Regions from separate parts of the Pseudomonas tremae genome, predicted to be linked through region 1. Evidence: predicted binding sites of a transcription regulator. Region 1 holds the regulator's gene; each other region holds the start of a gene.
The links. Region 1 encodes FliA, which starts transcription of late flagellar genes. Its sites were predicted from a motif close to CTAAAGTTTNNNNNNNNNNNGCCGNTAA; they were not measured.
Positions count from the first base shown of each region.

Region 1 (6,766 bases):
TTCGTGCGAGAAGGGCATGCTCGCTTTGCGCGATTTCTGTCTCTAAAGCCTTGCCGCCACTGGCGTTGTAAAAGTTGGACAGCTTTTTGCAACAGGGTCGATACAGGTCGCCATCGGCGTCAATGTTTTGATCTAGTGCGCAGGTAACGAATCAGTGGATCGCTCTCAATTACTCAGTAGCGCACGCAGCAATATCTCTGGCCTGGGTCGCGGTCAGCTAGGCGTTCCGTTGTTGTTGCTGGTCATGCTGGCAATGATGATGTTGCCCATTCCTCCTTTTTTGCTGGACGTGTTCTTCACGTTCAACATCGCACTCTCGATCGTCGTGCTGCTGGTCTGCGTCTATGCACTTCGGCCGCTGGATTTCTCGGTGTTCCCGACCATCCTGCTGGTTGCCACGTTGCTGCGTCTGGCACTGAACGTCGCTTCCACCCGTGTAGTAATGCTTCACGGGCAGGACGGCCACGCTGCTGCGGGCAAGGTGATTCAGGCATTCGGTGAAGTAGTGATCGGCGGTAACTACGTCGTTGGTATCGTGGTGTTCGCGATTCTGATGATCATCAACTTCGTGGTTATCACCAAAGGTGCCGGTCGTATCTCCGAGGTGAGCGCACGTTTCACCCTCGATGCGATGCCCGGCAAGCAGATGGCGATCGACGCCGACCTCAACGCCGGCCTTATCGATCAGCCTGAAGCCAAGCGCCGTCGCGCCGAAGTGGCTCAGGAAGCCGAGTTCTACGGTTCAATGGACGGTGCCAGTAAATTCGTGCGCGGCGACGCCATTGCCGGGTTGCTGATTCTGTTCATCAACCTGATCGGCGGCACGCTGGTCGGTATCATGCAGCACAACATGTCGTTTGCCGATGCAGGCCGTGTCTACACCCTCTTGACCATTGGTGACGGTTTGGTGGCGCAATTGCCATCACTGCTGCTGTCCACTGCTGCCGCCATCATGGTGACCCGCGCTTCCGGTTCGGAAGAGATGGGCAAGCTGATCAATCGCCAGATGTTTGCCTCGCACAAAGCGCTGGGTGTGTCCGCTGCAATCATGATCGTCATGGGTCTGGTTCCGGGCATGCCGCACTTCTCTTTCATCAGCCTTGGTCTGGTTGCTGCAGGCGGCGCCTATATGTTGTGGAAGAAAGAAAACCAGGTGAAGGTCGAAGCCATCGCCGAAGTGCAGCGTCAGCAAGATCTGCTGCCATCACCGACCCGCGTTCAGGACTCCAAGGAGCTGGGCTGGGATGACGTGACCCCGATCGATATCATTGGTCTGGAAGTGGGCTACCGCCTGATTCCGCTGGTGGATCGCAATCAGGGTGGCCAATTGCTCGCGCGGATCAAGGGCGTGCGCAAGAAGCTGTCTCAGGAGCTGGGCTTTCTGATGCCGACCGTACACATTCGCGACAACCTCGATCTGGCGCCCAGCGCCTATCGTTTGACGCTGATGGGTGTGATTCTGGCCGAAGCCGAGATCTATCCGGATCGCGAACTGGCAATCAACCCCGGGCAGGTGTTCGGTACGCTGAACGGCATTACCGCCAGAGACCCGGCGTTTGGTCTGGAGGCTGTCTGGATCGAAATCAGCCAGCGCAGCCAGGCGCAGTCGCTGGGCTACACCGTGGTAGACGCCAGCACCGTGGTGGCAACCCACCTCAATCAGATTCTGTACAAGCATTCCCATGAGCTGATCGGGCACGAGGAAGTGCAGCAGTTGATGCAATTGTTGGCCAAAAGCTCGCCCAAGCTGGCTGAAGAGCTGGTGCCGGGTGTGTTGTCCCTGTCGTCGCTGCTCAACGTATTGCAAGCGCTGCTTTCCGAGCATGTGCCGGTGCGAGATATCCGCAGCATTGCAGAAGCTATCGCCAACAACGCTGGCAAGAGTCAAGATACCGCCGCTTTGGTGGCGGCAGTGCGGGTCGGTCTGAGCCGTGCAATCGTCCAAAGCATTGTAGGCATTGAGCCGGAGCTGCCTGTTATCACTCTGGAGCCAAGGTTGGAACAGATATTGCTCAATAGTCTTCAGAAGGCTGGTCAGGGTCAGGAAGAAGGCGTTTTGCTTGAACCCAGCATGGCTGAAAAGCTCCAGCGTTCGTTGATAGAGGCCGCCCAGCGTCAAGAGATGCAAGGGTTGCCGGTAATTCTTCTGGTAGCAGGTCCTGTCCGGGCGATGCTGTCACGATTTGGACGATTGGCTGTACCGAACATGCATGTTCTGGCGTATCAGGAAATACCGGACAACAAGCAAGTAACCATCGTAGCGACTGTCGGGCCAAACGGCTGAGGTAGTGAGTCATGCAAGTTAAGCGATTTTTCGCCGCCGATATGCGTCAAGCCATGAAGCTGGTTCGCGATGAGCTGGGCGCCGAAGCGGCCATCATCGGTAACCGGCGCATTGCTGGTGGCGTCGAGCTGACTGCTGCTCTGGATTACAAGCTTTCTGCCCTGGCCCCTCGCGTGCCCAACATGGAGCTGGAAGACGAACTGCGCAAAACCCAGTCGCGCATCGTTTCCGCTCAGGCTGAACTGAACAATCGCAGTGACAGTGACGTGTCGGTCAACCTCCAGCTGTTTTCCGGCAAGACCGGCAGCGCTGCAGACACACACATCGAACCCACGCTTGAAGAGCCGCCACGTCCGTTTGCTGCCTATGCGTCTGCGCCTGCCGCAGAGCCTGCTGGCGGCCAGCGCGCCTTCGAGTCGATGCGTTCCGAACTGAATGGCCTGCGCGAGCTGCTGGAAGTCCAGCTGGGCTCCCTGGCCTGGAATCAGCTTCAGGGCAGCCGTCCGCAGCAGGCCAACCTCTGGCGCCGTCTGCAACGTGTCGGCTTGTCCGGCCCGCTGTCCCGCGACCTGCTGTCGATGATCCCCGACATAGACGAGCCTCGTCAGGCATGGCGCATGTTGCTGGCGCATCTGGCCCGCATGATTGCCGTGCCTGACATTGAGCCGCTGGAAGAGGGCGGCGTGATCGCCATGGTCGGTCCTGCCGGTATGGGCAAGACCACCACACTGGCCAAACTGGCAGCCCGCTACGTGCTGAAGTACGGTCCGCAGAATATCGCTCTGGTCAGCATGGACAGTTTCCGCATCGGTGCCCAGGAGCAGCTCAAGACGCTCGGGCGCATTCTCAACGTGCCGGTTACCCATGTCGATCCGGGCCAGTCTCTGGTTCAGGCTCTCGAGCCACTGCTGCGCAAGCGCGTGGTGCTGATCGATACCGCCGGCCTGCAGGCCAGTGATCCTGCGCTGCGCATGCAGCTGGAGAGTCTGGCAGGGCGTGGCATAAAATCGCGCAACTACCTGGTACTGGCAACAACTAGCCAGAAGCAGGTACTGACAGCGGCTTATCACAGTTACAAACGTTGTGGCCTGGCCGGATGCATTCTGACCAAGCTCGATGAAACAGCCAGCCTCGGCGAAGTCCTGAGCCTGGCGATCAGTCACGAACTACCAGTGGCCTACCTGACGGACGGTCCACGTATTCCTGAAGATCTGCATATTCCACGCCGTCACCAACTGGTTAGCCGTGCGGTGAGCGTTCAGATGCAGGATGAGCCGAGCGAGGAAGCGATGGCTGATATGTTTGCCGACCTCTATCACACCCCTGGCAAGAGAGTGGGTTAAGTGATGGATATTATTGAAATGTCCCTGCATCAACGGTCTGCCTGGCATTGTTCATTAGTGAATGTGCGGTTCTCGGTGTGGTTTCGGTCTACGCAAGACAAGGTAAAGAAATAACATGGGCAGCATGCATCCCGTACAGGTGATCGCGGTGACCGGCGGCAAAGGTGGCGTCGGTAAGACTAACGTGTCAGTGAACCTCTCACTGGCCCTCGCCGAGCTTGGCCGGCGCGTTATGCTGCTTGATGCCGATCTTGGTCTGGCCAATGTCGACGTCTTGCTGGGCCTGACGCCGAAGCGCACGCTTGCCGATGTCATAGAGGGTCGCTGCGAACTGCGCGATGTTCTATTGCAGGGGCCGGGCGGGGTTCGTATCGTGCCTGCAGCTTCCGGCACCCAGAGCATGGTGCATCTGTCTCCGGCCCAGCATGCCGGTCTGATCCAGGCGTTCAGCGATATTGGCGACAATCTCGACGTACTGGTGATCGACACGGCTGCCGGTATTGGCGAATCAGTGGTGAGCTTTGTGCGCGCTGCTCAGGAAGTGCTGCTGGTGGTGTGCGACGAGCCCACGTCGATCACCGATGCCTACGCCCTGATCAAACTGCTCAACCGCGACTACGACATGAACCGCTTCCGGGTCCTGGCCAACATGGCTCAGAGCCCTCAGGAAGGGCGCAACCTGTTCGCCAAGCTCACCAAAGTGACAGACCGTTTTCTTGATGTTGCCCTGCAGTATGTAGGCGCTGTGCCGTATGACGAATGCGTGCGCAAGGCCGTGCAGAAACAGCGTGCCGTCTACGAAGCATTCCCGCGTTCCAAATGTGCACTGGCGTTCAAGGCTATTGCCCAGAAGGTTGATACCTGGCCGTTGCCGGCCAATCCGCGGGGTCATCTCGAGTTCTTCGTTGAGCGACTCGTTCACCAGACCAGTGCGGGGCCTGTGCAATGACTGCGAGCGGCTACCAGATGTACAGCAAGACTTCTCGGAACTCACAATATGAGCTGATCGAGCGCTATGCGCCTTTGGTCAAGCGCATTGCCTACCACTTGCTGGCGCGTTTGCCAGCCAGCGTGCAGGTCGAGGATCTGATCCAGGCCGGCATGATCGGTCTGCTTGAAGTCTCTACCAAATATGACTCCACCAAGGGTGCGAGCTTCGAGACCTATGCCGGCATTCGTATCCGTGGTGCGATGCTCGATGAGGTCCGCAAGGGTGACTGGGCTCCGCGTTCGGTACACCGCAATACGCGCATGGTCAGTGACGCAATTCGGGCAATTGAAGCTAAAACCGGTCGTGACGCTAAAGATCACGAGGTTGCTGCCGAACTCCAGTTGAGTCTTGATGATTATTACGGGATTTTGAATGACACCTTGGGCAGCCGCCTTTTCAGTTTCGACGACCTTTTGCAGGACGGGGATCATGAAGGGCTGCACGAGGACGGTGCAAGCGGTTCGCTTGAGCCGTCGCGCGATCTGGAAGACGAGCGCTTCCAGGCTGCGTTGGCCGATGCAATTGCCAATCTGCCAGAGCGTGAGCGTCTGGTATTGGCGCTGTACTACGACGAAGAGCTGAATCTCAAGGAAATCGGAGAGGTTCTTGGGGTCAGCGAATCTCGAGTCAGTCAGTTACACAGCCAGTGCGCAGCTCGTTTGCGAGGGCGTTTGGGGGAGTGGCGAGCGCGTTGACGGCAATCCGCGACGCAAGTCGCGAGTTGTCTGCATGCCGGCTGTGCAAAGCGTTACGTGGTAACAGGATGAACGAGACGCAAGCCCATCGAACATTGTCTCGATGGGCTTTCGTTCAAGGTCTTTGCCTGTCGTTGTGCCAAGCCCGTCGTCGTTTCGTATAGCTGGAGGTGTGCTGTGCCAGTATTGAGTGAACAGCGTGTTCAGGTGCTGAATGCGTTAAAGACTGCTTGGAGGTCGAATTGGACAAGAACATGAAAATCCTCATCGTTGATGACTTCTCAACGATGCGGCGGATCATCAAGAACCTTTTGCGTGATCTGGGGTTTACCAACACATCGGAAGCGGATGATGGTCTGACCGCACTGCCGATGCTGCAAAGCGGTGCCTTTGACTTTCTGGTGACCGACTGGAACATGCCTGGCATGTCCGGTATCGATCTGTTGCGTCAGGTCCGTGCGGATGATCGCCTCAAGAATCTTCCCGTGCTGATGGTCACTGCAGAAGCCAAGCGTGAGCAGATCATTGAAGCTGCTCAGGCCGGGGTGAACGGTTATGTAGTCAAGCCATTCACGGCTCAAGCGCTGAAAGAGAAGATCGAAAAGATCTTTGACCGCGTCAATAGCTGATGCATGCCGCGAGGGCGCTATGGATAACAATGATTCGATGGCCGACTTTGAGTCGACCCTAAAAAGACACGCGCAGGAACTCGTTACCAGCCTTGAAAAGGGTCGTTTCGGCGAGGCTGTGCAACTGATCCATGAGCTCAATCAGACACGTGACCGCGGCCTTTATCAGGAAGTGGGCAAGCTGACGCGTGAGCTTCACAGTGCAATCGTCAACTTTCATATCGATCCGCACATGCCTCAGGCCGAGGAAGTGTCGCAAATCACCGACGCCACCGAACGCCTGTCGTACGTAGTCAGGCTGACCGAGAACGCAGCCAACCGCACGATGGACCTGGTCGAGGAAAGTACGCCGGTCATGAATGGCCTGAGTTCCGACGCCAAGGCTTTGAGCGAGGATTGGGGGCGTTTCATGCGCCGCGAAATCAGCGCTGAAGAGTTTCGCGAGCTGGCCAAGCGAGTCGACGGTTTTCTGACGCGCACCGAAAAGGAAACCCACCAGGTTGCCGGCCATCTCAACGATATTCTGCTTGCTCAGGATTATCAGGACCTTACGGGTCAGGTGATCAAGCGCGTTACGCAGCTGGTCACTGAAGTTGAGAGCAATCTGCTCAAGCTGGTGCTCATGGCCAGCCATGTCGATCGCTTCGCAGGCATCGAACATGACGAAGAATCCATCCTTGCAGAAAAAGATCCTAAAAAACATCTCGCCAAGGGTGAAGGTCCGCAGATTCATGCCGATAAACGTGAAGACGTCGTATCCGGACAGGATGATGTAGACGATCTGCTATCGAGCCTCGGCTTCTAAGGTCTGTTGACGGTTAATT
Region 1 covers NZ_CP066270.1:1,885,373-1,892,138, forward strand. Annotated here, with positions in the region: gene flhA (flagellar biosynthesis protein FlhA) at 155-2,284, shown strand; gene flhF (flagellar biosynthesis GTPase FlhF) at 2,296-3,627, shown strand; gene fleN (flagellar synthesis regulator FleN) at 3,743-4,576, shown strand; gene fliA (RNA polymerase sigma factor FliA) at 4,573-5,313, shown strand; gene I9H09_RS08760 (chemotaxis response regulator CheY) at 5,568-5,942, shown strand; gene I9H09_RS08765 (protein phosphatase CheZ) at 5,962-6,747, shown strand.

Region 2 (6,766 bases), 1.3 Mb from region 1:
TGCGCCTGACGCAGGCCTGTCAGCCTCGCTGCCTTAGTTCTCCAGCAGCATTACTTGCCCAGCAACAGCGCTGCGTCGAAGCCCATCCGCAAGTTGCCCCAGTGGCGCCCTTCGAAAAAGAACGGCACATCTATTTCAGTCATGATCTCGCCGGTATCACGCAAATAGGTCTGTAACAGGAAGCGTTGCTTGTTGCCCGCCGCTCGCAGGCCTATCGGGTCGGAGAACATGCGTTTATTGCGGCACACCGGCAGGTCAACATCGCGATTGCCGGTCGGTTTCTGCGAGACCCAACTGTTATTGACCGGGCAATACCCCTTGCTGTCCACAATGAACGTTACCTTGCCGCCGCGGGTGCCCTTGGTCAGCTTGTCACACTCCTCCTGACAGACCTGCGCAAAACGCTCGGTGTAACCGGTGGTGTATTGCTTGGGGTCTGTTCCCGGGATCAGCTTGTAGCTCTGATCGAACAGGTTGACGCCCTGCTTGTGCAGCTCGGCCAGACGCACTTGCAGAATGTCACGGCATTGGCTGGCTCTGGTGATTGCCGCATCCAGCTCGCCATGCCCGAGCACGAATCGTCCCAGCAGGCTCTGAACCTGCTCGGCCACACCTGAAAGGTCACGAGTCGCAGTGGCTGAGTGTTGCATGCGCTGATCAATGGCCTGACTGTCAGAGTAAATCCGCGTTACCCGCTCATTTATGCCGGTGTTGGTGGCCGCAAACTGCTGGATATGCGCGGCGATGTCCGCCAGCTTGTCATTGGTGGATTCGAAATCGCCGATCATGCTCTCGAAGTGACCGGACGCGCGCTCCACCACCATCTGGGTTTCGCGTGCGCTGTGACTGATCTGAATGGTCTGCTCGTGGGTGGAGCTGACTTCCTGAAGCATCGCGTCGATGTTACGCGAGATGTCCTCGGTAGCCCGGCTTACATTCTGTGCCAGGGTACGCACCTCATCGGCCACCACGGCAAAGCCTCGCCCGCTCTCCCCGGCTCGCGCGGCCTCGATGGCCGCATTGAGTGCCAGCAGATTGGTCTGCGCCGAAATCTGCTGAATGAGCCCGACAATGGATTTGATACTGGATGAGCGCTCGTTCAGACCCGATACCAGCGAGCCAAACTCATTCAGGCTACTGGATATCTGGCTGATGTTGCCGGTCACCTCCAGTAGTTCGGCGTACGAGTCGCGAGCCATGCTCAGATTTTGCGCGGTGGTGCTGGAAATACCCTGAGTCTGCTGCGAGACGTCCTTGATACTGCCCACCGCCATGTTGCTCTGGTCCATGACTTCTCTGGCAAAACGTGCTTGGTCAGTAGCGCTGTCGCTGGAGTCACTGATGTTTTTCAGCGAGCGTGCAGACTCGACCGCAATTTGCACGGTCAGCCCCTGGATACTGCTGATGACCTCGCGCTGCTTGGCCAGAAAGCGGTTGCAGGTACTCGCCAGCACCCGAATTTCGTCATGAGTGAGCAACGGCAGGTCTTTGGACAGGTCCCCCTCACCGCTGGCGACCTCTTCGAGCGCGCGAGTCATGGACATGACCGGACGCACGATCAGGTGACGAAAGTACCAGACCATGAAACTGACCATGACCAGCGTGAATAGCGTGCTCAGCAGAATTGCGTTGCTCAGCACGTCAAGCTGGCTCTGGACCTTGCCCAATGCCGCAGCGTCCATTGGAGTGCTGCGCAGTTGCAGCATGATGTCGGAGCGAATGTTCAGCGCCACCCAATACAGCAGGGCGCTGACCAGGACCAGCAGAAAGAGGCTTGAGAGCTTCTTGGTCAGTGTGTCGAAAAACTGCTTTTCAACTGACTCGTACAAAGCCTTTAGCGTCTGCATCGTGTTGCTCCTGGGGTGAAAGGTGATTCTCGTGCGATGGTTAACGTCAGTCGGTGGCAAAGCTTTAATGCATGACTCGCCAGTCACACAGTTCGCGGCACCTGAGGCGCCGCTGATCCGGAGTATTTAGTCTCAAAGTTGAAAGCGGTCAACCGATTGCGAGAGCTGCCCGGCCATCGCTGACAGCTCATCTGTGGTGCTGGCGGTCTGGACGATGATTCGGCTGTTGCCCTCGGACATGCTGGCAATCATCTCCACCTGATGGGCGATTTCGTTGCTGGCCAGGCTCTGTTCGCCAATTGTGCGGGTGATGTCATTCACCAGTTGAGTCGTGCTCAGCGTGGCATCGAGGATATCGCTGATCGCGCGTTCTACTTCGGCGGTGACGGCCATGCCCTTGTCAACCTGAGCGACACCGGCTTCCATGCTGGTCACCGCCTCGCGGGTACTCTGCTGAATGCGCGCGACCATCGTGGTGATTTCCTGAGTAGAAGCGCTGGTGCGTCCCGCCAGGCTGCGCACCTCGTCGGCCACCACGGCAAACCCCCGGCCTTGCTCACCGGCACGCGCCGCTTCGATGGCCGCGTTGAGCGCCAGCAGATTGGTCTGATCGGCAATGCCCTTGATGACCTGAATAATATTGAAGATCCCCTCCGAATCCTTGTCCAGCGTGCGAATGACCTGCGCGGACTGTTGCGCGGAGCGGGCAATACTGTCCATGTCATTGACCACCTGATGAATCACCCGACCGCCGTTCTTGGCCAGGGCTTCGGCCTGACTGGCCATTTCCAGAGCTTGCCCGGCATGCCGGGTGATTTCCTCGATGCTGGCGGTCATCTCGCTGGTCGCTGCCGACATGGTGCCCGCTGCAGAGCTTTGCTGCCGACTGCTATCGGCCACGTCATGACAACCGCTGCTGAGTTGGCGGCTCATGCCGCTGACGCCATGCGCATTGGTACGAACCACTTCAATCATGCCGCGCAGATCGCGCTGCATGATTGCCAGGCTACGAATCAACATGCTGGCTTCGTCACGGCTGCGCGGCTCGGCGATGGGTTCGCTGAGGTTGCCGCGAGCAATGCTGTCGGCGATACGGCTGGCCGATGCCAGAGGGATCATGATGCTGCGAGTCACCCAGTGCCCTTGCACGATCAGCAGTAAAAGGCTGACCGCAAGCACCACCACCAAGGTGAAATTGGCACTGAGGATCGCCTGCCGGGTCCCCTCGCCGCTGGCTTTGGAATTGTCTTCGATCAAGTCGCTGAGCGTCGACATCCGCTCCTCCAGTTGAGTGAAGGCGCTGCTGAACGTGCCAAGCTCCTGCTGTGCGCGGTCCGGGCTGTCGAGGGCGAGGCCGACAATGCGCTCACCTGCAACGATATAGGCGTCGAGGCTTGGTTTGAGGCTGTTCAATTCTGCCCTGATGACAGCGGAGATCGGCAACTCGAGATTTTCGCCTACCGCTTTACGAAATTGCGCAGCATGTTCGGCGAGAGAGGCCTGCACCTCGTTGCGGGTGCTGCTGCTTTTGCCCAGGCCGACCAGCATCGCTGACAGCACATCGGAGCGCAGCGCGTCGTGCATCATGTCGGCTTGCAGGTGATTGCCCAGCGCCGCCATGCTGACTTCGCTGTCAAGCATTGCAGTCTCTGTGCGGGTATTGCCCAGGTAATTGACCAGACTGATGACCAGGACGGTCAGAACACTGGTGCCTATCAGCAAGAACAGACGTAGTTTTATCGACATCCTGAAGCCTCTGCGGTTAATGAATAACACGAGCTGCGGATTGCTCTTATCAAGAGCTTATCGACGCACATGGCCTGTAACTTAAGCCTGTTTACGGACTTTTAATGAATCAGCGTAATGGTGCGTCTGATGGTCTTACCTGACGCAGGCCTGTAACGCGGCTATGGTGAACTGTGACTCAATTCACGCCCATCGCAGGAGCAAGCACCGTGCCTGACAAGAAGATCGCCATCGACCTCAACTATCGACCCCGTCTTGCCGACCTCAAGCCACTGACCTCAACTGCGCGATTGCTTGAGCCACAGGCGCTTGCCGCAGCTCGCACAACGCCGGCAAGCGAATTGAAAAAGCGCAAGGGTTACGCCGACAACTTTCTCGGCGATTTCGTCGTGCCGTGGCCTGCTGCGGACGAAGAGCTGGCGCCTGATGTCTATCCGCTGGGCAACACCGGCAACCGCCTCGATTACACGCACTTCTCCATTACCATGTCGCGCAGTCGACGCCTGGCACTGTATGTGGGCGTCAATATTGATGGGGCCAACAGCGTAGAGGTCAAACGCAGCAAGGATACCTGGTCTTTGGATGGCCGCCTGCCCGCCGAGGCGCAGATCGGCGAAAGCCTGTATGCCGACAACTTGCTGGATCGCGGCCATCTGGTCAGACGTCAGGACCCTAACTGGGGCAAGGAAGCCGAAGTGGCCAACAGCGATACGTTCCACTTCACCAACTGCTCGCCGCAGATGGGCGCGTTCAATCAAAAGACCTGGCTGGAGCTTGAGGACTACATCCTCGATAACACCAAGCGCTGGAAATCCAGAGTAACGGTATTTACCGGCCCGGTGCTGCGCGATGACGATCGCAGCTACCGGAACATCAGGATTCCGTCGGCGTTCTGGAAAGTTGTGGCGTTTCTGGGCGATGACGGCAAGCCTTCAGCCAGCGCTTACATGATCGATCAGAGCAGCGAGCTGGGTAAGCTGGACATCATGTTTGGCCCGCTCAGAACCTGGCAACGCAGTGTTGCGCAGATCGAGCAACTCACCGGCATACGCTTTGGCGACCTGTCCAGTTACGACGGCTTCTCCAACGAGGAGCGCCTGACCGGGACACGCATCGAGGCGCAGATCCGCGGGCCACAGGACATTCGGGTCTAGCACGTTACACAAGCCATCGACTTCAGACCGTTCTTGCGCAGATAAAAAAGGGCTGCCTGACACAGGTGTCAGGCAGCCCTTTAATTTACAGGCAATCAGCGAAAATGACGCGCCACGGCCTCCGGCGCGTCGGGTACGTCCATGTTGATCTTGCGCCAGGCGGCCTGGGCAAAGCTGTACACCGAAAAAGCGATCAAACCGAGAGCCACGACAAGCAGCACCAAGCCACCTGCTGGCAGGTCCTGCAAGCCATTCAGCGCGTCCTTCATGCCCGGCGGATGCATCGCCTGATAGCTGGAGCCGCTGACAGCCAGTAACACGGCAATCTCGATGAATGCCACGCCGCGAGCGATCAGGCCAAAGCGAGACACCGGACGGACATACTTCATGACATCTTCGTCAGCCTCGAAGTACTTCTCGAAAGACGCTTTGTAACCCTTGATGATATGCACGATGCCCAGTGCCAAGGGCACCAGCGCAACGACATAGACCAGCAGGTTGGAATGATCCCACGACAGAATCGAGGCCAGCAGGTCCTTGGTCTGGCTGCCACCCGAGCCGCCGGAGCTTTTCAGCCCGCTGATCAGAAGACCGAGCGCGAAGAACGCCAGTGCGCCATACGTGAAGCCGCCCACCAGCAGGCCGCCCCGGATGACCAGCCCCTTGAGCTCCCGACCATGATGGTCCACATCCTGCCTGGCCTGCAGCACTCGCCAGGCGGCAAAGGCGAGAAGACCGACGATCACCAGACTGACAAGCACATTTCCGAATGGTTGACTCAACAACGCCTCAAGGCTGCTGTGACTGTCAGCAGGCTGAGAAGAACCTTGAGCGGCCAGAACGGCGAACAGCCCGATAATCAGATACACCACACCACGAGCGGCATAACCACCTCTTGCAAGCAAAATCAGTCCACGTTGCGCCGACATAAATACAGATCCCTGAAAGTAATTACAGGAACAGACCCGGCACGTTCTCAGGGGTTCGACTCAATTGACGGCGTGCAGCCAAGCACATGCCTGCGCAGTGTTCAGGTTCCCGCCAGCTCTCGCGTCTACTGCGGATTACCGTGCATAGAGCAGCGAATAATTCCTCTCCGCTGCCTGAAAGCAACCAGGCATCACTTGTAAAATGCACTGTTTTTGGACCGCGCCAACAATTCAGGTATCGTGCGCAGCCATCCACCTGCCACTACCAGAGGCCCCAGATGCCCTCAAGCAAACGCGAGCAGGCCCACACTGAGCGCAAGCTTGTCACGGCGCTGACGCAGGCTTGTGAAACCGCCAAGTCTGAAATGCCCGGCTTTTGCTGGCTGACACACGAAGTCGACTACGCAGCCTTTCCCTCCAGCCTGCAGGTGGTTTGGGTGTTCGATACGCTGGCCGACAAAAATGCGGCGCTGAGCCATGCTCTGGACAAGCGAATGATCGAACTGACCGGCGAGGCGTTTGCCGAAGCACAGCTGAGCGTTGCGAAAGTGTCAGCGCATGTGCATGTCGACTCTGAAGAAGAGTGCATTCGCGACAACGGCGGTGATTGGCAGCAGCGCATTCGGCGCAAGTACACCAGGCGAGGTTGATCATGGCGAAGGACATCGAAAACCCGTGCATTTCAGTCTGCCAGCTCAGTGGCGACCTGTGCGTCAGTTGTGGGCGCACCAAGGATGACATTCGCAAATGGAAACGTATGAAACGCCCGGAGAAAATGGCGGCGGTACAACGCGCTAGCCAACGCATGAAGAGCTTGCAAAAAAAGAGCATTTAAAAACGAAAGTTTCATCTTGGTCGGGAAACTTCTCCAAAACGGTTTATGTCAGTATCCACCGTGACTCGGTTGCCTGGAGTCTGACGAATTACGGGAATAGAGCTATTGACCAGCCATGCCGATCGCCGCAACACCCTTTCACTGGACAGCCTGAATTTTTTCCTCGCTGATGTGCGCGATGGTTTGGGCCCTTACCTGGCGATTTACCTGCTTGCGGTTCACAAATGGGACCCGGCAAGTATTGGTGTGGTGATG
Region 2 covers NZ_CP066270.1:3,186,268-3,193,033, forward strand. Annotated here, with positions in the region: gene I9H09_RS14475 (methyl-accepting chemotaxis protein) at 51-1,847, opposite strand; gene I9H09_RS27205 (methyl-accepting chemotaxis protein) at 1,980-2,843, opposite strand; partial or broken gene I9H09_RS27210 (HAMP domain-containing protein) at 2,838-3,593, opposite strand; gene I9H09_RS14485 (DNA/RNA non-specific endonuclease) at 3,803-4,747, shown strand; gene I9H09_RS14490 (DUF1206 domain-containing protein) at 4,843-5,676, opposite strand; gene I9H09_RS14495 (hypothetical protein) at 5,955-6,326, shown strand; gene I9H09_RS14500 (DUF1289 domain-containing protein) at 6,329-6,511, shown strand; gene I9H09_RS14505 (MFS transporter) at 6,617-6,766, shown strand, end outside.
Region 2: I9H09_RS14475 (methyl-accepting chemotaxis protein) is a predicted target of FliA. The motif match lies at 1,888-1,915, and genes of this name have one in related genera.

Region 3 (6,766 bases), 290 kb from region 1:
GCTGTTACTGCGCAGGCCGTCGCTGCAGATGCCCATGAGCACGGGAACATCGGTTTTCAAGATGACTGTCAGTACCTTTTCGAGCACGGGCACCGTTGCTGTACTGACGCGATGGAAGCGTTTCACGGGTTGCTTGAAATCGATGATGTTCATGGAACTGTTCACTCCATCATTGATACATAGGTGCAATGGATGACTGAAGGCAGCCTGTCGAATGACCCGATAAAGAAAGCGTCCCTCTTTCAGCATTTATCTGAGTCTGCATTTCCAGTAAGCTCCACGGATTCGGCTTAAATCGTACCGAACGGTTCAGTTCCAGTCTAGAGAATTTTGCGCTAACTGTACCGAGCGGTTCACCAAGGGATTAAGGATATAAATGAAGGTGCGTACTGAAGCTCGCCGCGAAGCCATCATTGATGCCGCAGCAAGCGTTTTCCTCGAAATGGGCTACGAACGTGCTTCGATGAACGAAGTGACCAAGCGCATGGGTGGCTCCAAAGCCACTATCTACAGTTATTTCCATTCCAAGGAAGAACTGTTCATCGCCGTCGTCAACAGACTGGCAACGGCGCATCTGGCCGAGGCTGTTTCGGAACTGAGCAATACCAACGAGATGGGCACCGACATAGAACTACGCCCCATGCTGACTCGCTTCGGTGAGCGCATGTTGATGATGTTGATCAATGATGACAGCGCCTTGGCGGTGTACCGAATGGTGGTGGCCGAGTCCGGACAGTCCGACATCGGCATGATGTTTTATGAATCGGGCCCTCGAGAGTGCCTGCAGACAATAGCATCGACAATGCGCATAGCCATGCAGCGCGGGCAGTTGCGATCGACTGATCCGGACATCGCGGCGCTGCAACTCACTGCACTGCTGACTGCAGAAACAGAAATTCGCCTTTACCAGCAGGCGCCCATGCCGTTGAGCATCGAGCAGATTCGCGGCATGGTCGAGCGGGCAGTCGATACGTTTCTTCTGGGCATGGAAAAGCGCTGACCTGGGGGCTGAAGCTGGCAGGTCCTGACCTGCCGTTTCAGCGCTCAAAAGCTTTGAAATATTTGCTTACTATTTTGTTACAAAGTTAAACCGCGTGCGGGCGATAGCCTTTTTGCCCACTCCGGAGAAACACTCATGATGTTGCGAAAGCTTAACCTCGCTCCCCGTTCTGCACTGTGTTTCGGCATCTTCTGCCTGATGATCGTTGCCTTGGGCCTGCTGGCTCTGCGTCAGGCCGCGGAACTCAACGCCGCCGAAAAATTCATCGAAACCAACGTACTGCCCAGCGTCAAATTACTTGGTTCTCTGGATCGCGAGTTTGTAGGCATCAGGGGCAACAATGCCCGCGTCCGTAACCCGATCGAACCGCAAGAACGAAAGACCAAGGCGCTGGGTGATATTCAACAATCACGCTCGCTGATTGCTGGTTATGCCGATGCCCTCAACAAGTTGATCGTCACCCCACAAGGGCGCCAGGCATTTGATGAGCTCACCAAGGCCAATACCGATTATCAAGCGGCCCAGGATCGCTACCTGGCGTCAGTCGCTGCGGGAAATCTCGAAGCGGCCGTTGCGACCTCCAATGGCGAAATGAAAAGCGCGGCCGATCAGGTCGAAGCCACCCTCAAGAAGCTCACCGGCATCAACGATAGCAAGGCCCAGAAGGCCGGCGCCACGGCAGACACTGCTTATCAGCAAACCTTGTGGATGGTGGGCATTTTCATCGCCGCAGGTGTTCTGACCACGCTGCTCCTGGCCTGGATGTACACCCGCAGCCTGACCGGCCCCATTGGCGAGTCGCTGAACATTGCGCAACGCATCGCCGACAACGACCTGACCAAGGACATCCCGCTGGAGGGCACCGACGAAGCTGCCAGACTGATCGCGGCACTGGCCGCCATGCAGACCAACCTGCGCAGTGCCTTGACCCTGATTGGCGACTCTTCCACCCAGCTCGCGGCCACCTCCGAAGAGATGCACGCGGTAACCGAAGACGCTTCGCGCACTATTCAGCGTCAGAGCAATGAAATTGAAATGGCCGCCACTGCCGTCAACCAGATGAGCGCTGCGGTCGAAGAGGTTGCCAGCAACGCAGCCTCGGCATCGGAAGTTACCTCGCAGTCCAGTACAGCGGCCATCGCCGGACGCGCGCAAGTCGATGAAACCGTCACTGCCATCAACCTTATGGTGTCCAAGGTGCAACTCACCTCCACCGAAGTGCAAGGCCTGGCAGCCATGGCAACCGACATCAGTAAAGTGCTGGACGTAATCCGCGCCATCGCGGAACAGACCAACCTGCTGGCCCTCAACGCAGCCATCGAGGCCGCCCGCGCCGGTGAGGCCGGACGAGGCTTTGCTGTGGTCGCGGACGAGGTTCGGGCGCTGGCCCACCGTACTCAGCAGTCGACCCGTGAAATAGAACAGATGGTCAGTTCGATTCAGACCGGTACCGGCAATGCGGTGACGGCAATGGAACAGACCAGCGTTCAGGCGCAAAAGACACTCGAAATGGCCAACGGCGCCGGCAAGGCGTTGCTCGAAATCACCGAGTCCATCAGCCAGATCAATGAGCGCAACCTGATGATCGCCACCGCAGCCGAAGAACAGGCCCAGGTAGCGCGCGAGGTTGACCGAAGCCTGGTCAGCATCCGCGATCTGTCCAGTCAGACTTCTGAAGGCTCCAACCAGACTGCAATTGCCACGGCAGAACTGTCGAGCCTGGCCTCAGGCCTGAATCGACTGACCAAGCAGTTCCGGGTCTGAGTGACAAGGTAACCGGAACCTGACATTGCGCAGCACCCCCCAAGCGCCCTGACAGCCATGTCAGGGCGCTTTGTGGTTGTTATCGAGACTGCGCTTCTGCAGGCCTGAAGAATTCGCAATCGCACTTGTCGAGACGCTCGCGCTGATCTAAGTTGCACGGCGACAGATGAATTGATCGCCTGTCCCGGTTCCCCCAACCCGACAATGACAAAAAAGGTATACCCATGAAGAAGCTGACATTGCTTATAGGTTTTCTGTGCCTGTTTAGCGGATATGTCACCGCCGCGACCTCCGACGAAGCTGACGTGGCCAATGCCGTAGACAAACTGACGCAAGCCATGTGGCACAAGGACATTGCGCAACTGAACGCACTGACTGCCGACAACCTCACCTACGGGCACTCCAGCGGAGCTATTCAGGACAAGCAAGCGTTCATCGCGGACATCGAAACCGGCAGAAGCGGCTTCAACGAACTGAAGATGCTCAATCAGAAAATAACGCTCTCCGGCGACGTGGCTCTGGTGCGCAATCACTTCTCGGCGCAGGCGGTAAACAGCGGCAAGGTCGTGCCGACCGAGATAGAAAACTTCCAGATCTGGCAGAAACAAAACGGCCAGTGGCTGCTGATCGGTCGCCAGGCGTTTCGTTTCTAGGCTGGCGACCACTGCAAACCGGAAAACCTCACTGCTGCGTGCCGAACATCGCCGTCCAGTAGATGCCTGCATTACTCTTGGGGTCCATCGCGTAGGCAGCACCCAACTCGCGATAAGCGGGGCTCATCAGATTGGCGCAATGACCGGGGCTGGCCAGCCAGCCGTCCACCACCTTGCAAGCAGTATCCTGACCCGCGGCAATGTTCTCGCCGACCTGCTGGCCCACATACCCGGCCAGCTCGGCGCGATCTCCGGGCGTGCGACCGTCGTGATCCTTATGATCAAAAAAGTTCTGATTGGCCATTGCCTGTGAATGCGCCTGAGCGGCGGTACCCAGCATCAGGTTCCAGGACAACGGCGTGGTCGCGGCAAAGGACTGCGGACCGCACTGACGTGGTTGGGTGCGGGCGACATTGACCATCTCGAGGATTTTCTGCCCCTCTGCCTGCCAATCACCGAGACGCGACGCAACCAGCGAACGGGCCAGCACGATGCGCCAGTCCCGGCCCTCACGACTGACGCCGATGTCGACGAACTGCGGGTCCAGCACCACACGACAGAAACTCTCTTGCACGGCCTTGAGCGCCGAAGCCGCATCACGCGGTCCGGACAGGCTGATCGCTTGCACGGTGACCATCGGGTAGGCGGCACGAGTCAGCGCCTGCTGCAGGTCGAGATTGCCGTTGGCAGGCAATACCAGACGCGGATCACTGGCAAGCGGCGGCAGTTCCATGGACACCTGCTCGCCACAACGTTGCGTCTGACCCCGATAGGCGTTCAGGGATTCGACCAGTTGTGTCTCGTCGCTGGCCAACGCATGACTGGCAAAGATTCCAAGGGACAGCGCGCCAAGAAGTGACAGCGAAACTCTCAGGAGCGACAGGCGCAGGGCGTAAACAATGACAGGCATGAAAATGTCTCTCTCGGGCTGAGTACGCCTATGATGCGCGATACCACCCGGTCGGGCGCAACGCCTTTTTCATACCTGACCGGAATTTCATGGCCGGAAGGCTGAAGACGTGCGCCAGACAAATGCCTGTTGGAAGAGGCTATTAAAGCTTGAAGTTGGCAACCAGCAAGTTGAACGAGGTAGCAAGACGCGACAGTTCCTGACTCGAAGCGCTGGTCTGGTTCGCACCAGCAGCGCTCTGCGTCGAAAGGTCCTGAATGTTGATCAGGTTACGGTCAACCTCGCGAGCCACTTGGGCCTGCTCCTCGGAAGCGGAGGCAATGACCATGTTACGTTCGTTGATGGTCGCTACACCCATAGTGATTTTTTCCAGCGCCGAACCGGCCCGCAGCGCCAGTTCCTGAGTATTGGTCGCCAGCGTCAGGCTTTTACCCATTGCAGCAACGGCACCATCGGCACCTGACTGCACTGTGCTGATCATCCCTTCGATTTCCACTGTCGATGCCTGAGTACGGTGCGCCAAAGCACGGACCTCATCGGCCACTACCGCAAAGCCGCGACCCTGTTCACCTGCACGCGCTGCTTCGATGGCGGCGTTGAGCGCCAGCAGATTGGTCTGCTCGGCAATGCTGCGAATCACGTCGAGCACTTTACTGATTTCCCGGACATGCCCGGCCAGTTCAGAAACGGCACCCGTGGATGCGGTAATTTCATGGACCATGGTGGTGATGCCTTTGACAGTGTGATCGACCTGACCCCGACCATCGATTGCGTCATCCGTCGCGGTCTTCGACGCTTCGGATGTCGACACCGCATTGCGCGCCACTTCCTCTACTGCAGCGGTCATCTCGTTGACCGCAGTCGCCGCCTGCTGAATTTCATCGTTTTGGCGAGTCAGCCCGCGAGTACTCTCGTCAGTGACCGCGCTCAGCTCCTCGGCTGCCGAAGCGAGCTGGTCGGCGGCGCTGGCGATCTGCTGAATCGTGTGTTTCAGACCGGTCTGCATCCCCGACAGCGCATCGAGCAACTGACCAGCCTCATCACCGCTGGTGGAAACGATAGGCTGAGTCAGGTCACCGCCGGCAATGCGCTGGGCGCTTGTTACTGCCACGGCCAGTGGTCGGGTGATCATGCGAGTGATGAATACACCCAGCATGATCGCTACCAGAAAGGCAATCACCACGCCCACCTCAAGCATCAGCACCGATCTGGACTTGAGCTCGGACGCCGCCACCGCCCCTTCCTTGATCTGGCGATTGTTGGACTCGATCATTGTCCGCAAGTAACCACGCGCCTTGGCAAATCCGTCTGCGGATAATGTGTTCAAACGAGTGCGGGCGCTATCGAGATTGCCAGCCTTCATCAATTCGACCACTTGCTGAGAGCCCGCTATATAAGCAGGCAGCATTTGCTCCAACTGGTCGCCAGCGACGCGCTCGTCATCTTCCAGAGGAGTGGCCCGGTAGGTTGCGAAAACTTTCTGCGCACGAGCAAGGTCATCGCCCAGCGCCTGACGAACACGCTCCATGTCAGCCTCGGGCACACCGCCATCCTGCGCATCCAGCAACCGGTAAAGGCCACGGTTATGCGCTGTCAGGCTGGTAAGCGTTTCATTGGTATTGCCGACAGAGACCAGGTTGTTGGAAAAAGTAAGCTCAAGCGCATTGCCCAGACGGGTAACACCTGCCATGCCCAGACCGCCGACAGCCAGCGTGATCAGTGCGCAAACGATGAATGCCGAAATAAGCTTGGTCGAAAACTTTAACTGACGCAGGAAATTCATGAGACGTATCCGAGGGAGATGAAGCTGATGGGGCGCTGAGATAAATGATCAGGCAGCAGTGATATCATAATGACCTCACCTCAAATGAATGGTTCATATCCCCCGAGAGATTTACGTGAAAAAGTTTGACAAATGTAAAAATACGTAAATGCAATGAGAATGAAGTGCACTACGTTTCATGAATAATGCACGTTAATGCAGTTTGAAAGCCCCAAACGTATTACTGCCAGGCCGTTGTTCGACAAACTCCCTGGCTTGGCGGGTCTTCTCGTCAAGGTGGAGATCGCGCTGCTTCTCGGCATCGACCATTGCCTGGCTACCATGCTGTTTGAGTAGATAGGCATGAATCTGCCGTACTTCTACCGAGCTGTAGATCGGGGCAATGTCCATCACCGCCAGCAAGCCATCAGTGCCGTGTTCGCGGGTGTTCATGATGACCTGGGGGCCCCGCGCGCCCAATACCTGAAAGCCCAGTGATTCAAAGCAAGGCACCTTGTCAACTGCGCAGTACAGTTCGGCATGCGGGTATCGATCGATCATTTTCTCCAGCATTGAACGACCAATGCCTTGCTGACGATGGCTTTCGAGAACCGCCATGTAGGCCACCGCGCAGGCTTGTGGGTCGCCGTTGACCGGCAGATACAACAAAAAACCCA
Region 3 covers NZ_CP066270.1:2,177,127-2,183,892, reverse strand. Annotated here, with positions in the region: gene I9H09_RS10020 (DUF3237 domain-containing protein) at 1-153, opposite strand, end outside; gene I9H09_RS10015 (TetR/AcrR family transcriptional regulator) at 377-1,000, shown strand; gene I9H09_RS10010 (methyl-accepting chemotaxis protein) at 1,136-2,764, shown strand; gene I9H09_RS10005 (nuclear transport factor 2 family protein) at 2,989-3,417, shown strand; gene I9H09_RS10000 (CAP domain-containing protein) at 3,446-4,327, opposite strand; gene I9H09_RS09995 (methyl-accepting chemotaxis protein) at 4,470-6,110, opposite strand; gene I9H09_RS09990 (GNAT family N-acetyltransferase) at 6,303-6,766, opposite strand, start outside.
Region 3: I9H09_RS10010 (methyl-accepting chemotaxis protein) is a predicted target of FliA. The motif match lies at 1,080-1,107, and genes of this name have one in related genera.